DNA from 2 places in the Glutamicibacter sp. AOP5-A2-18 genome. Region 1 is predicted to be linked to the other one. Evidence: riboswitches for the same ligand, from Rfam matches in the RefSeq annotation. Region 1 holds a riboswitch; the other holds the start of a gene.

Region 1 (6,238 bases):
GAACCCTACAGCGCTGGCATTGGCGGCGGCGGCTACTTCATGTACTACGACGCGTCCACGGGCAAGGTCAGCACCATCGATGGGCGTGAAACCGCGCCGGCAGCAATACCGCATGATGCCTTCATCGATCCGGCTACCTCAAAGCCCTATAACTTCACCCCCGAACTGGTCACCAGCGGTGTAGCAGTAGGCGTTCCTGGCACCGTGGCCACCTGGCAACGGGCGCTAGATAACTGGGGTTCACAAAGCCTCAAGCAGGTTCTCAAACCGGCAACTCAGGTCGCCTCGCGAGGCTTTGTGGTGGACAAGACCTTCCATGAACAAACTCAAGATAACAAGGAACGCTTTGCTGCTTTCAGCTCAACCAGCGACCTCTTCTTGCCTGAGGGTGATGCCCCAAAGGTAGGCACCATTTTCAAGAATCCAGAGCTGGCCGACACGTACCGGCTGTTGGCAGCCAAGGGTCCAAAAGCTTTCTACCAAGGTGATCTCGCCTCAGAGATTTCCCAGACCGTGCAGGCTCCACCCAAGGTGGAAGATACCAAACTGCCAGTACCCGCTGGCTACGTGAGCACCGAAGATCTTGCCAACTTCAAGGTCGCGGAGCAGGAGCCCACCACGGTGAAATACCGTGGACTAGATGTTTATGGCATGGCCCCATCCTCTAGCGGTGGAACCACCATTGGTGAATCACTGAATATTCTGAGCAATTTTAACCTTGCATCAATGGAACCAACCGACGCGTTGCACCACTACTTTGAGGCCACCGCGTTGGCTTACGCTGACCGTGGTAAGTATGTGGGAGATCCTGCCTTTGTCGATGTTCCCACCCAAACCTTGACCAGTAAGCTCTTTGGTGCCGACCGTGCGTGCGAAATCGATCCAGCTAAGGCCGCCACTAAGCCGGTGGCTCCGGGTGATGTCGCAAACTTTGATGGTCAGTGCCCAGCAAGTACTGCTGAGCCAGCTAAGGAGCAAGACACCGAGAACATCTCCACCACCCACCTGTCGGTGGTTGACCGTTGGGGTAATGCGGTCGCGTACACGCTGACCATTGAACAGACCGGTGGTTCGGGCATGGTAGTTCCAGGCCGTGGGTTCTTGCTGAACAATGAGCTCACCGACTTCTCCACCGTTTATGATCCGCAAGATCCAAACCGTCTTGAACCAGGTAAGCGTCCGCGCTCTTCGATGGCGCCAACGATTGTTTTGCAAGACGGCAAGCCAGTTATGGCCATCGGTTCCCCTGGTGGTTCCACCATCATCACCACGGTGTTGCAGACCCTGCTCAACCGCTATGATCTGGGCATGAGCATCAGTGAGGCGATTGCTGCTCCTCGTGCTTCGCAACGCAATACTGCCGCGGTCACCGCGGAACCTGAGTTCATCTCCAGGTACGGTTCAGCGATGGAAGCCTTCGGTCATAAGCTCACTCCTGCCGGAGATTCTTTCACCCCGCAGGCAGAAATTGGTGCGGTGGAAGCCGTGGAAATCAATGCTGACGGAACGCTGACGGCGGCGGCCGAACCAGTGCGCCGTGGCGGAGGTTCTGCCCTGGTACTTAACCCAACCAAGTAAGTTTCTAACGCAAAAGCGTGGAGGCGTTGTTCACTTGAGTGAACAACGCCTCCACGCTTTGTAGCTAGCTAGGCCTTAGGAACTTTAGCTCTTGGCAGCCAAGCGATTGCTGATCTTGTACTTCGCGGCGCGGTGAGTTTCCTTCACGCGGTCCCCGGTACCGAAGAGCTTGTTACGCAGCGAACCGTCGGCGTATTCGGTCTTGTAGGCACCACGAGCCTGTAGCTCAGGAACAACATACTCAACAACATCTTCGAAGGTTGCCGGGGTCACGGCGTAGGCGAGGTTAAAACCATCAACGTCGGTGTAGTCCACCCAGTCAATGAGCTTGTCTGCAACCTCTGGGCCCGAGCCAACGGTGATTGGTCCGAAGCCGCCAACACCAACCCATTCAGCAAGCTGACGGATGGTCCATGGGTTGCCGTCATCGCCGCTGGCCTTCTGGAAGGTCTCCACCGAAGACTGGATGGCGTTGGACTTGACGTTGGAACCCAGTGGCTCATCGGGATCCAGCTCTGAGAGGTCAACGCCCATCCAACCGGAGATCAGTACCTGTGCACCTTCGACGTCCGCGTAGGACTTGTAGTCTTCGTACTTGGCCTGAGCCTTTTCAGAGGTCTCATCGGTGATGATGGTCTGCATGGCGAAAATCTTCACGTCGTAACGGTCGCGGCCAGCAGCCTCAACAGCGTCACGAATCTTGGTGACCGTAGCCTTGAGGATTTCGCGGGTAGGGCTGGTAACAAATACTGCTTCAGCGTTCTGTGAGGCGAACTTGATGCCACGTGAAGAAGCGCCGGCCTGGTAGATCACCGGGGTGCGCTGGGTGGACGGCTCAGTGATAGCAATACCGGGCACCTTAAAGTACTTGCCCTCGTGCTCAATATTGTGCACCTTTTCCGGGTCCGTGTAGATCCCGGTTTCCTTGTTGTTCTGAACCGCGTCATCTTCCCACGAGCCTTCAAGCAACTTGTAGACCACTTCGAGGTATTCGTCGGCGTGGTCATAACGCTCGTCGTGTTCCATCTGGTCTTCTTGGCCCATATTGCGGGCGGCCGAAGGCAAGTAACCGGTGACCACGTTCCAACCCACACGACCATCGGTGAGGTGATCCAAGGTAGCCAGACGACGGGCAAAAGCATATGGGTGCTCATAGGCGGTTCCGGCGGTGACGCCGAAGCCCAAGTTTTCAGTTACTGCAGCCATGGCCGAGACCAGCATCATCGGGTCATTAACCGGTGCCTGTGCGCCCGAGCGCAGTGGGGATTCGTTGGTGCCGTTAAAGACATCGTAGGTACCTAGTACGTCGGCAATAAACAGGCCGTCGAACTTACCCTTTTCTAGCACCTTCGCTAGGTGGGTCCAGTAGCCGATGGTGTTGTACGTTGAGGCTTTGTCATCTGGGTGACGCCACAGACCTGGCGACTGGTGCACCACGCAGTTCATGTCGAATGCGTTGAAGAGAATTTCGCGCTTCGTGCTCATAGGTGTTCTCCTTGCCGTGAATCTGTATTGGTGAAATTAGAAATTAGGCGCTTAGGCGCCGTAGTTTTGGTGGTTGCTGTCTTCGCCGGTGACCAAGAGACGTTGAGGCTGAACCGCATTGATTTCGTAGTCCCCCACGATGCGCGCCTTGTACATGGCCGGGTTGTGGGTGGCGATGGTTCGTGCGTTACGCCAGTGCCGATCTAGGTTGCACACAATGCTGGTTGATGAGGCCCCTAAACCGTCAAAGAGTTTGCTGGTTGCTCCGAGCACCAACGGTTGCACGATGGTCTGGGCGCGGTTAGCCGATAGTTCACAGACCGCGTAGCGTTCCTCGTCGTTCAGTCCTGGGTCTACCAGTGCTGCTTCAACTTCTAGTACTGCGCCAATCACTACCGAGTCGACGGCGAAGGACTCTGCTGAGACTTCGCCGACCAGCTGAAGTACCTGTGGTTCGCGGTAGGCAGGAACGCCTGTGCCGGTGGTGAAGATACGGGTACGGTTCTGGACCGACTGGCGCAGATCGTTCAGCGCGGCGCGGGCAATACCTGCTTGCACTGCGGTGAGGACCAGCTGGTAGATCGCAGCTTCGGAGTCGTTAGTTGCCTGTGGGATAAAACAGTCCACGGGCACCTGATGGAACTCGGTGGTGCCGGTACCGGTCAGCCCCTGACCAAACCCATCCCAATCGTCAAGGATTTTTACGCCACTGCGTTGGGTGGAAACGACGGCAATCTGCCGGCCAGCCTTTTCTGGATGGGCCACTGCCACTGCGGTCCAGTCGGCAAAGATGGTGCCGGTGCAGTAGTACTTTTCACCGTCAACTAGCCAGCGGCCATCAGACTCGGTGACCTTGGTGTTCAGCGTACCTAGTGCGTTGCCGCCACGTTCGGTGTACGCATTGCCGACAATCTGACCGGCAGCAATACGGGTAACCCACTTGTTGCGCAGCTCTTGATCTTCAAGAATCAGAATGCTCTCCACAAAGGCGATGTGTGCTCGCCAGAGCTGGCCAACATGGGAATCAGCCTCGGAAAGTTCAATCAGCAGGCGGAACACGTCAACCAGACGTGCGCCGTAGCCGCCCTCAGAAACTGGAATGCGCAGCGCACCAAAGCGGTCGCGGTTCAGCAGGCCTACCTGTTCAAAAGGTAGCACGCGGTTGCGATCGCGGTCCCGTGCGGTCGACGCGATCTGAGCGAATACCGGACGGAAAATTTCAGCCAAACGGTCATACTGTTCGTCCGCGCCCGGACCGGGAGTGACTTTGAGTAGTTGCCGCGTAGACAGTTGCTCTTCGAAGTCATCTAGTCCCATGGCGCTAGCCTGCGAAGGATCGCTGAGCTGGTTGAAGTCCAAACCGGAAGTGTTCGGCGACTCGCCAAATGACATTGAAGTCCTCAATTCTTTCCATCGGTCCTGGCGGTAGCACCGTCCCGCGATTCGGGTGGTTGCTGCGGCGTCGTCGAGCCAGATCTCTCAGCCGCTCTGGATGGGTTGTCATTCATTTGTAGCCGTAACAAAGCAATCATTCCAAGCCACGAAGTCACATTTCATTGTTCAGACCAGGTGGCTTGACAGTTGCGTTGCACAGTCAATGACGCGTCATATCGAAGATGACTTGCCAAGAATCCCCAACTATCGATTAAACAGCCTTCTAATGAAATAAATAACGAAATAACCCGCGCATGTGACGTAGTTATCGAAGATTTTTCATGTTACGCAAGATTTGCTTTCAAATCGTTCGAAAGCCTGTAATGGACACGTAACCATCCCGAGCGGCCGAGAGATCTGGCTCAGTGACGCCGCAGCAACCACCTATGGATGACACACTCCATAGGCCGGTGCTACCGCCAGGACCGATGGAGATGATCATGGCTCTTAGCCTTGCACTGCCTCAAGCGCACACCTCGACCGCTTTAGACGTGGAATTCAGCAATGTTTCGCGCACCTTCACCACCAAAAGTGAAAGCCGCGCGGTCCTCAGCGATATCAACTTGCAGATCCCCGCGGGCCAAGTTGTTGCGATCCTTGGAGCTAGCGGCTGCGGCAAGTCCACACTGCTTCGCGCGGTCTCCGGGTTGGACCAACCATCCACCGGATCCATCCGTACCGGAAAACGCAACGTAGATGGCATCAACGAACTATGTGCGGTCGCATTTCAGGAACCACGACTACTACCGTGGCGATCGGTCCGAGAAAATATCGCTTTGGGCCTCGCGCCAGGTACCAGCAAGGCCGACGGTGCTGAACTGATTGATGAATTAATCGAGCTGACCGGGCTCAGCCACGCGACAGATCTTCGCCCGCGCGAAATTTCAGGTGGTATGGCTCAGCGCGTCTCGCTGGCTCGTGCCTTGGCACGGCGCCCTGGAGTGCTGCTACTTGATGAACCCTTCGGCGCACTGGACGCTTTGACGCGGCTGAAAATGCAAGATCTATTGCTCTCCATCCATGCTTCCTTCCCCACCACAATTCTTATGGTCACCCACGACGTGGACGAGGCGTTGACCTTGGCTGACCGAGTCATCGTCCTGGGACGTGAGGGTCAAGATACCGCGGCCACCGTCATTAAAGAACTCTCAATGAGCGCTTCTCATCCTCGCAAACACAACGAAGATCAGTTCATCGCTCACCGCGCAGGATTGCTTCGACTTCTTGGTGTGGACCCGACTAACCATTGACGTTTAACACCGATTCCCCCTGATCTACTCCATCAGCGACATAGCTGTCGCTTACCCGCACGCACAATTTAGAGGATTATTATGCTTTCGCACCGCTTCACTCGACGTACCGCACTTGCCACCGCAGCACTGTTGATCGGGGCTACTGCCCTGACCGGTTGCGCCGGAGAAAACGCTACGGCCTCAGGATCAGATAAGACCCTGTCCATTGACTTCGCCACCTACAACCCGCTGAGCCTGGTCATCAAAGAAAAAGGTTGGCTCGACGACGCCGCTAAGGATCAAGGCGTCAAGGTGGAATGGGTTCAGTCCGCTGGCTCTAACAAGGCCAATGAAGCATTACGTGCTGACGCAGTGAATGTTGGCTCCACCGCAGGATCCGCCGCTTTGTTAGCCCGGTCCAACGGTTCACCGATCAAGACTATCGACCTGTATTCGCAGCCAGAATGGGCCGCTCTGGTGGTTGCTAAGGACTCCAAGATCAAATCGGT
Region 2 (6,238 bases), 3.3 Mb from region 1:
AAACAGCGCGCTCAGGTAGTCATCGATAACTGCGCCCACCCGGACTACCGCCCAATGCTGCAGGACTACTTCGATCGTGCCCGCAAGTACAGCTACGGCAAGCACACCCCGCACCTGTTGGGTGAGGCCTTGAGCTGGCACCAACGGTTCCAAGAAACCAGTGACATGCGCCCGGCCAGCTAGGTCTTACTTTCCCTGACGGACAAAGACCTCATGGGTTTGATTGTTGTACAGCCGATCCTTCTGTAGCTGCGACGTAGTTACCGAAGGATTGGCCGGATCCTGGATCTTGACTCCTGATGAATAGATCATGCCTAGCGGCGCATCAAAGTAGCTCAGCACCGTGAAGCCATTATTTGTTGAGAAGGATAGGGTCTGCGCGTCTTCGCCTTTTCTGGTGACATTTGGATAGTCGATAGTCAGACAGTCTTTTGTTGTGGACTTCCCCTTGCCGTCCAGCAGACACCAAGTCCCGTTGACCGTTGCAGTCTTCAACGTGCCATTTTGTGGGACTGCCAGATCCTGAATTGAACTGGCCGCTAACTTCTTACCGTTCCATTTCAGTGTTGCTTTGTTTTTTCCTGAGGCAGCCGCCGCGGCTTCCATCGGTAGCAGAGCTTGATCGATCACCACCAGCTGACCGTTGGCGTATTTTAGTGAGCTCGGTAGGGTGCGAGCGCCACCATTAACGTCACCCATTTGGAAGGGCTGGCCCAGCGGGGCGATGCCCTTGGCCGTGTTTTGGAACAGCTGGATATGGGTAGGCCAAGCAACACCACCCTTGTCGCAGTAAAAGGTCGCCGCCAGTTCTTTAACCCCATCACCGGTCAGGTCACCTGCCACCACTAACTTTTCAGAAACGAGCGATGGTGGGGTGGCGTTGGGATATTCGGAGTGCTCTTCCTTCAGGACACCGCCGACCAATTTCCCGGCCGGAAACTCGCACATTGACGGGATGCTGGCGCCCAGAACCATATTTGGTGTGAGGTCCTTGAGCGCTGTGGGAGACGGGGATGAACGGGGTGAAGAGGCAGAGGCTGAGGCGGACGAAGAAGTCGTCAGGGATGATGTGGAACTCTGGGCCGTTGATTCAGAAGCCGAGCAGCCCGTCAGCGACAAGGCTGCAATGACCGCGATAACTGTTGGGAATCTTTGATGCACTCTCAATGTCAGTCTCACCTTCAAATATTCAAACATGCAGAATGAATGGTTATTACCTAGAGCTCTGAAAAGCTCAGAGAGTTACGTGTTGAGTTGGCCGATAGGTCAATTCTTGGATACTGCCATCTAAAAGTCGCGAATCAATGAGTTCTAGATCGTAGTCTTCGCCGACATCCAGCACAGGGGAGTCTCCGTGAGCTCCGGTGAGTACCGGGAAAATGGTTATTTGAATAAAGTCCACCAGACCGGCGGCGAGCAGGGAGCGGTTCATCGCCAAGCTACCGTGAGATCGCAGGGGCAACGCTGAGGTGGCCTTTAATTGCCTGACCACCTCCACGGCATCGGCCCGCTCCAAGGTGGCCTGTGGCCACTTCAGTGGGTCGCTAAGCGTTGTGGAGATGACCGTGGCGGGTTGCTCATGCATGGCAACGCCCCAAGGATCTTCAACTTCAGGATTCTGTTCAATCTCCTGCCAAAACTGGGAGAACAAACGAAAAGTATTCGCCCCAAAAACCATGTGGCACTCCTGGCCGTAGAGCTCAAGGCGTCGAGCAAGTAGCTCCGGTCCTTGTTTGCCCCAGTATCCTCCCCAGTCGCCACCGGCACTGCCGAAACCATCAAGACTACTGAACACATCAAAGGTATAGGTGGCACTCATAATGAGCCTCCCGAGGCTGATCCGCTAGATGCCATCAGATTACGCTCAAGATTTGGGCAAATCTACGTTCTGGGTGCGCAATTGTCCGCGCGAAAGTACTTTGCCCGTAGCCGTATCGGTAATAACAACGTCCCAGAGCTGCTGAGTTTTGCTTTGGAAAAGGGCCTTGGCCTCGACCTGCACATGTGCTCCGGTGGAGGGGCGGAGGAAGTCGGTGGCGTTATGAACACCAACGGCAAACTGCTGGCGCTCGGCCACCGCGTAACTGGCTCCCACACTGCCAGCGCTTTCAACCATGGTGGCGTAAATGCCTCCGTGGACCACTCCCCAAGGTGTGTGGTGGTCTTCGTTCAGCTCCGCGTGCCCACGGACAAGTGTGGCTGAGACTTCATCAAAGATAAGACCGACACTATCGGTGAACCGGCTGGTCTTATCGGGGATTGGTTGGTTGGTGGAACTCATAGCTGACTCCAAAACATTTAGTTCTTATTAAGCTGTTCAAGCGCTTGGGCTCGTAGTACGTTCTTTTGCACTTTACCCGTTGAAGTACGCGGCAAATCCTGCGGGAAAACGATGGTGCGCGGAACTTTGTAGCCAGCAAGTTTCTGCTTGGCGAAATCGATCAGATCTTGCGCGCTCAAGGTGGAGTCGCTGGCTCGGATCACGTAGGCCACGGGACGTTCGCCCCACTTCTCATCGGCGATGCCAACAACGGCCAGATCCAGTACCTCGGGGTGGGAAGCCAAAGCTTGTTCCACTTCGATGGTTGAGATGTTTTCGCCACCGGAAATGATGATGTCTTTGGCCCTGTCGCGCACCTGAATGTAGCCGTCGGGATGCATGACGCCTAAGTCGCCGGTGTGGAACCATCCGCCGGCAAAGGCCTGTGCGGTTGCTTCTTCGTCTCGGTAATAGCCGATCATGACATTGTTACCGCGCAAGACGATTTCGCCCATAGTCTGGGCATCGGCAGGAACGTCGAACATGTTCTCATCAACAATGCGTGCCGACTCCGCGGTGATCATTCCGACGCCTTGGCGGGCTAGCTTGGCCACGCGTTCGGCCGGCTCTAGCTGATCCCATTCTTCTTGGTATTCGCAGACTGTGTAGGGGCCATACACTTCGGTCAGCCCATAGACGTGAACGACTTCGATGCCCAGTTTCTGCAACTTGGAAATGATGGCCGGGGACGGTGGAGCTCCAGCGGTGGTGATGCGCAGCGGAGCCTGAAGTTGGTGCGCCCGAGTCGAGTCGGCGATGATCGAGCAAACAGTCGGGGCACCGCACAGGTGAGTAGTTCCGAGGTTCTCGATGGCATCCCACACTGCATCTTCACGCACTCCACGCAGGCATAGATGGGTGCCACCAACTGCGGTCACTGCCCAAGGTGTACACCAGCCGTTACAGTGAAACATCGGTAGCGTCCAGAGGTATCGGGTCGCTGAGCTAAGGCCCTGATGGTGCGCTTCACCCAGAGAGTTTAGGTAGCTGCCGCGGTGCGAGTAGAGCACACCCTTGGGCTTTCCCGTGGTCCCCGAGGTGTAGTTCAAGGCGATGGCAGAGCACTCGTCCGCGATCGCATAGGGCAGTTTCTCGTCGCTGGTGGTAGACAGCAATTGCTCCAAGGTTCCATCAACTTCCACGTTCGGGCGTGGGGAGGTGAACTGGTCGTCGGTGATCTCAATCAGTGCCTGCAGGCCGGGGTTTTCGCCTCGCAGGGTTTTGGTGTTCTCCAATAATTCGGTATCGGCCAGGAGGAGCTTCGCTCCCGAATGGTCGATGATGTACTGCAGCTCGTGGGCGGAGAGTCGCGTGTTCAGAGCGATGAGCACACCCCCAGCTAGCGGCACGGCGTAGTGAGCCATCAACATCTCAGGAGTATTTGGTGCCAAGACCGCTACTCGGTCACCGGGTTCGATGCGCTCGGCTAGTACTTGAGCAAAACGGTGCACCCGAGTTTCGAATTCTTTGTAGGTATAACTACGAGTCCCATGAATGATGGCGGTCTTGCTGGGGTAGGCCTCGGCCGAGCGTTCAAGGAAACGCAACGGGGTTAGTTCTGAATGGTTGGCCTGAATTTCTACCATGGAGGCATCCTTCACTCATCATCTCTGGCAACGGCGGCAGGCAATGAATGGTGTGACGCATAACACTGCATCTTTTATCGTGGCATGAACCTGAACGCCAGAGAAAGGAACCCGGTTTCATTACGGTGGGCGGCCCCAGAAAAGCGTTGAAGTGGCCTTGGTGACCGAGCTGGGCAGGATGTCACCGATAAGCGGATTGCGTTATGGATCACACATCTTCTGAATAATTGACTGCCAGACACCTCGATGTAGGCCTATGCGTCGAATGAATCATTGAATATTGCGATTTACGAAGTGATTTGTTTGACGATACTTCGTCATGACCCATATCGTTTTAAACAGAATCAAGAGCATCAGCTATAAGCCCTGGCTTGCTGATCGGCAACCCTCTCTACGGTAGTGGGGTGCTCCAGGTGAGGATTCGGTTTCGCGCTAAATGGTGTTGAAACAAGTACCGCGCACTGCGTGAATGATCAGTGAGAAGTGGATTCGGGGACGCCGAACCGTTTGCTCGGGTCTCTTCAGCGCCGTGGGCAAGACCAGAAGGAATCGAGCCATGTCATTGAATCGTGAACTTGACCCGCTGACGCTCCGCAAGGTTTTCGCTCAGCACCCCTCAGGCATCGCAGCTCTTTGCGCCGAGATTGACGGTGTAAAAACCGGAATTATCGCTTCGTCGTTCACCGTTGGTGTTTCGTTGGAACCTGCGCTGGTGATGTTTGCAGTACAGAAAACTTCTAACACCTGGCCCAAATTACGCGAAGCTGGCCACATTGGCGTCTCAGTGCTCAGCGACCGCAATGGGGGAGTGTGCGCGCAGCTCGCCTCAAAGACCGGTGACCGCTTCCGTGGTGTAGACACTGCCGTCACTGATCGTGGCGCGCTGTTTATCGAGGAATCCACATTGTGGCTGGAGACTTCCATCTACAACGAAGTTGAAGCTGGAGATCACTGGGTCGTCTTCTTGGAAGTGCACGGGCACCACGCCTCCGAACATTCGCCACAGATCTTCCATGATTCACGATTTCATTCAATCCCAGTTCCTGAACTCGTCTAAAACTTCAGCTAGCTAGTTGCTCAAACGCTCCGGACGGAACACACGGTGTTCCACCCGGAGCGTTTTTGCGTGACGGCAGCATTTTGATGATGTGGTGAGTTATCCACGGGGACAAAAGATGCCTTGGGGCAAAGAAATGTGGACGACGTCGTTTTTGAGGGTCAAGTGAACCGCTTAACCTACGGTGACTAAGGGTTTTAGGAGAATCTCACTATCCACAGGGTTATCCACACGCTTGTGGGTGATGTGTGTAGAACTCTGTGCATATCGCTAATAACCCCGAATTCCGGGTGTTTTTGGCTGTTGATAACTCTGCGAAGGGTGCCGCAAGCTTCAACAAAATATTTTTCTGTCCACAGCTGTGTAAACACAAACACCCAAGTCAAAACATATTACCGAATGGTAATAGTTATTAATCCACAGGGTTCTCCCCAGTTAGTGAACAGGGCAGTCCACAAGTCAGGCCATGTTATGCACAGGCGCTGTGGATAACGAGGTTTACGTGAGCAAATAACGGTCTTAGTGTTGACTTTGGGACAGAAATATCCACAGACGCTTTTTCAGTTGTCGGTATCGACTGACATGATGGAGCGTTGCCATCTGGCAAGGAAGTTTTTCCCAGCGGTTCAATAGGGATGGAAGTGGCTGTAATGAGTGCTGAGCCGGTTTACGAGGCACGGGAATCCGACGCGGGGCGCAAGCCGCCACAGGACATCGAGGCGGAAATGTCCGTGCTCGGTGGCATGATGCTCTCCAAGGACGCCATTGCAGACGTAGTTGAAGCACTGCGTGGCACCGATTTCTATCGTCCCGCTCACGAATCCATTTACGAAGCAATCATCGATCTTTATGGTCGAGGAGAACCAGCCGATGCGGTGACCGTTGCTGACTTACTGACCAAACGTGGAGAGATCTCACGTATTGGTGGAGCCGCATATCTGCACAACCTCATCCAGCAAGTCCCAACCGCTGCGAACGCTGGATACTACGCAGAAATCGTACGAGAACGCGCAGTACTTCGTCGTTTGGTGGACGCCGGTACCCGCATTGTTCAGATGGGTTACTCGCCAGACGGTGAAGTTGATGCCATCGTCAACGAAGCTCAGGCTGAGGTCTACAAGGTTGCCGAAAACCGCAGCAGTGAAGACTACGTACGCCTTTCGGACATTATCGAAGGCACCGTTGACGAAATCGAAAACGCAGCCAACGCAGGCGACGGCATCACCGGCGTACCTACCGGTTTCTACGAATTTGATGAGCTGACCCAGGGCCTCA

The links. Region 1 has a riboswitch for S-adenosylmethionine ahead of ACT3RW_RS01390 (acyl-CoA dehydrogenase family protein). Riboswitches for the same ligand answer to the same signal wherever they lie in the genome.
Region 2: it holds a riboswitch for S-adenosylmethionine, as region 1 does, so the genes downstream of both, ACT3RW_RS16995 (flavin reductase family protein) here and ACT3RW_RS01390 (acyl-CoA dehydrogenase family protein) in region 1, are expected to answer to the same signal.

What each region holds. Positions count from the first base shown of each region.
Region 1 is NZ_JBQSVW010000001.1:288,269-294,506, reverse strand. It holds gene ggt (gamma-glutamyltransferase) at 1-1,578, shown strand, start outside; gene ACT3RW_RS01395 (LLM class flavin-dependent oxidoreductase) at 1,663-3,063, opposite strand; gene ACT3RW_RS01390 (acyl-CoA dehydrogenase family protein) at 3,115-4,455, opposite strand; SAM riboswitch class I at 4,471-4,562, opposite strand; SAM riboswitch class I at 4,830-4,932, shown strand; gene ACT3RW_RS01385 (ABC transporter ATP-binding protein) at 4,938-5,747, shown strand; gene ACT3RW_RS01380 (aliphatic sulfonate ABC transporter substrate-binding protein) at 5,829-6,238, shown strand, end outside.
Region 2 is NZ_JBQSVW010000001.1:3,551,424-3,557,661, reverse strand. It holds gene ACT3RW_RS17025 (acetyl-CoA hydrolase/transferase family protein) at 1-183, shown strand, start outside; gene ACT3RW_RS17020 (hypothetical protein) at 187-948, opposite strand; gene ACT3RW_RS17015 (hypothetical protein) at 992-1,156, shown strand; gene ACT3RW_RS17010 (dihydrofolate reductase family protein) at 1,235-1,819, opposite strand; gene ACT3RW_RS17005 (PaaI family thioesterase) at 1,865-2,281, opposite strand; gene ACT3RW_RS17000 (AMP-binding protein) at 2,299-3,906, opposite strand; SAM riboswitch class IV at 4,249-4,366, shown strand; gene ACT3RW_RS16995 (flavin reductase family protein) at 4,463-4,963, shown strand; gene dnaB (replicative DNA helicase) at 5,614-6,238, shown strand, end outside.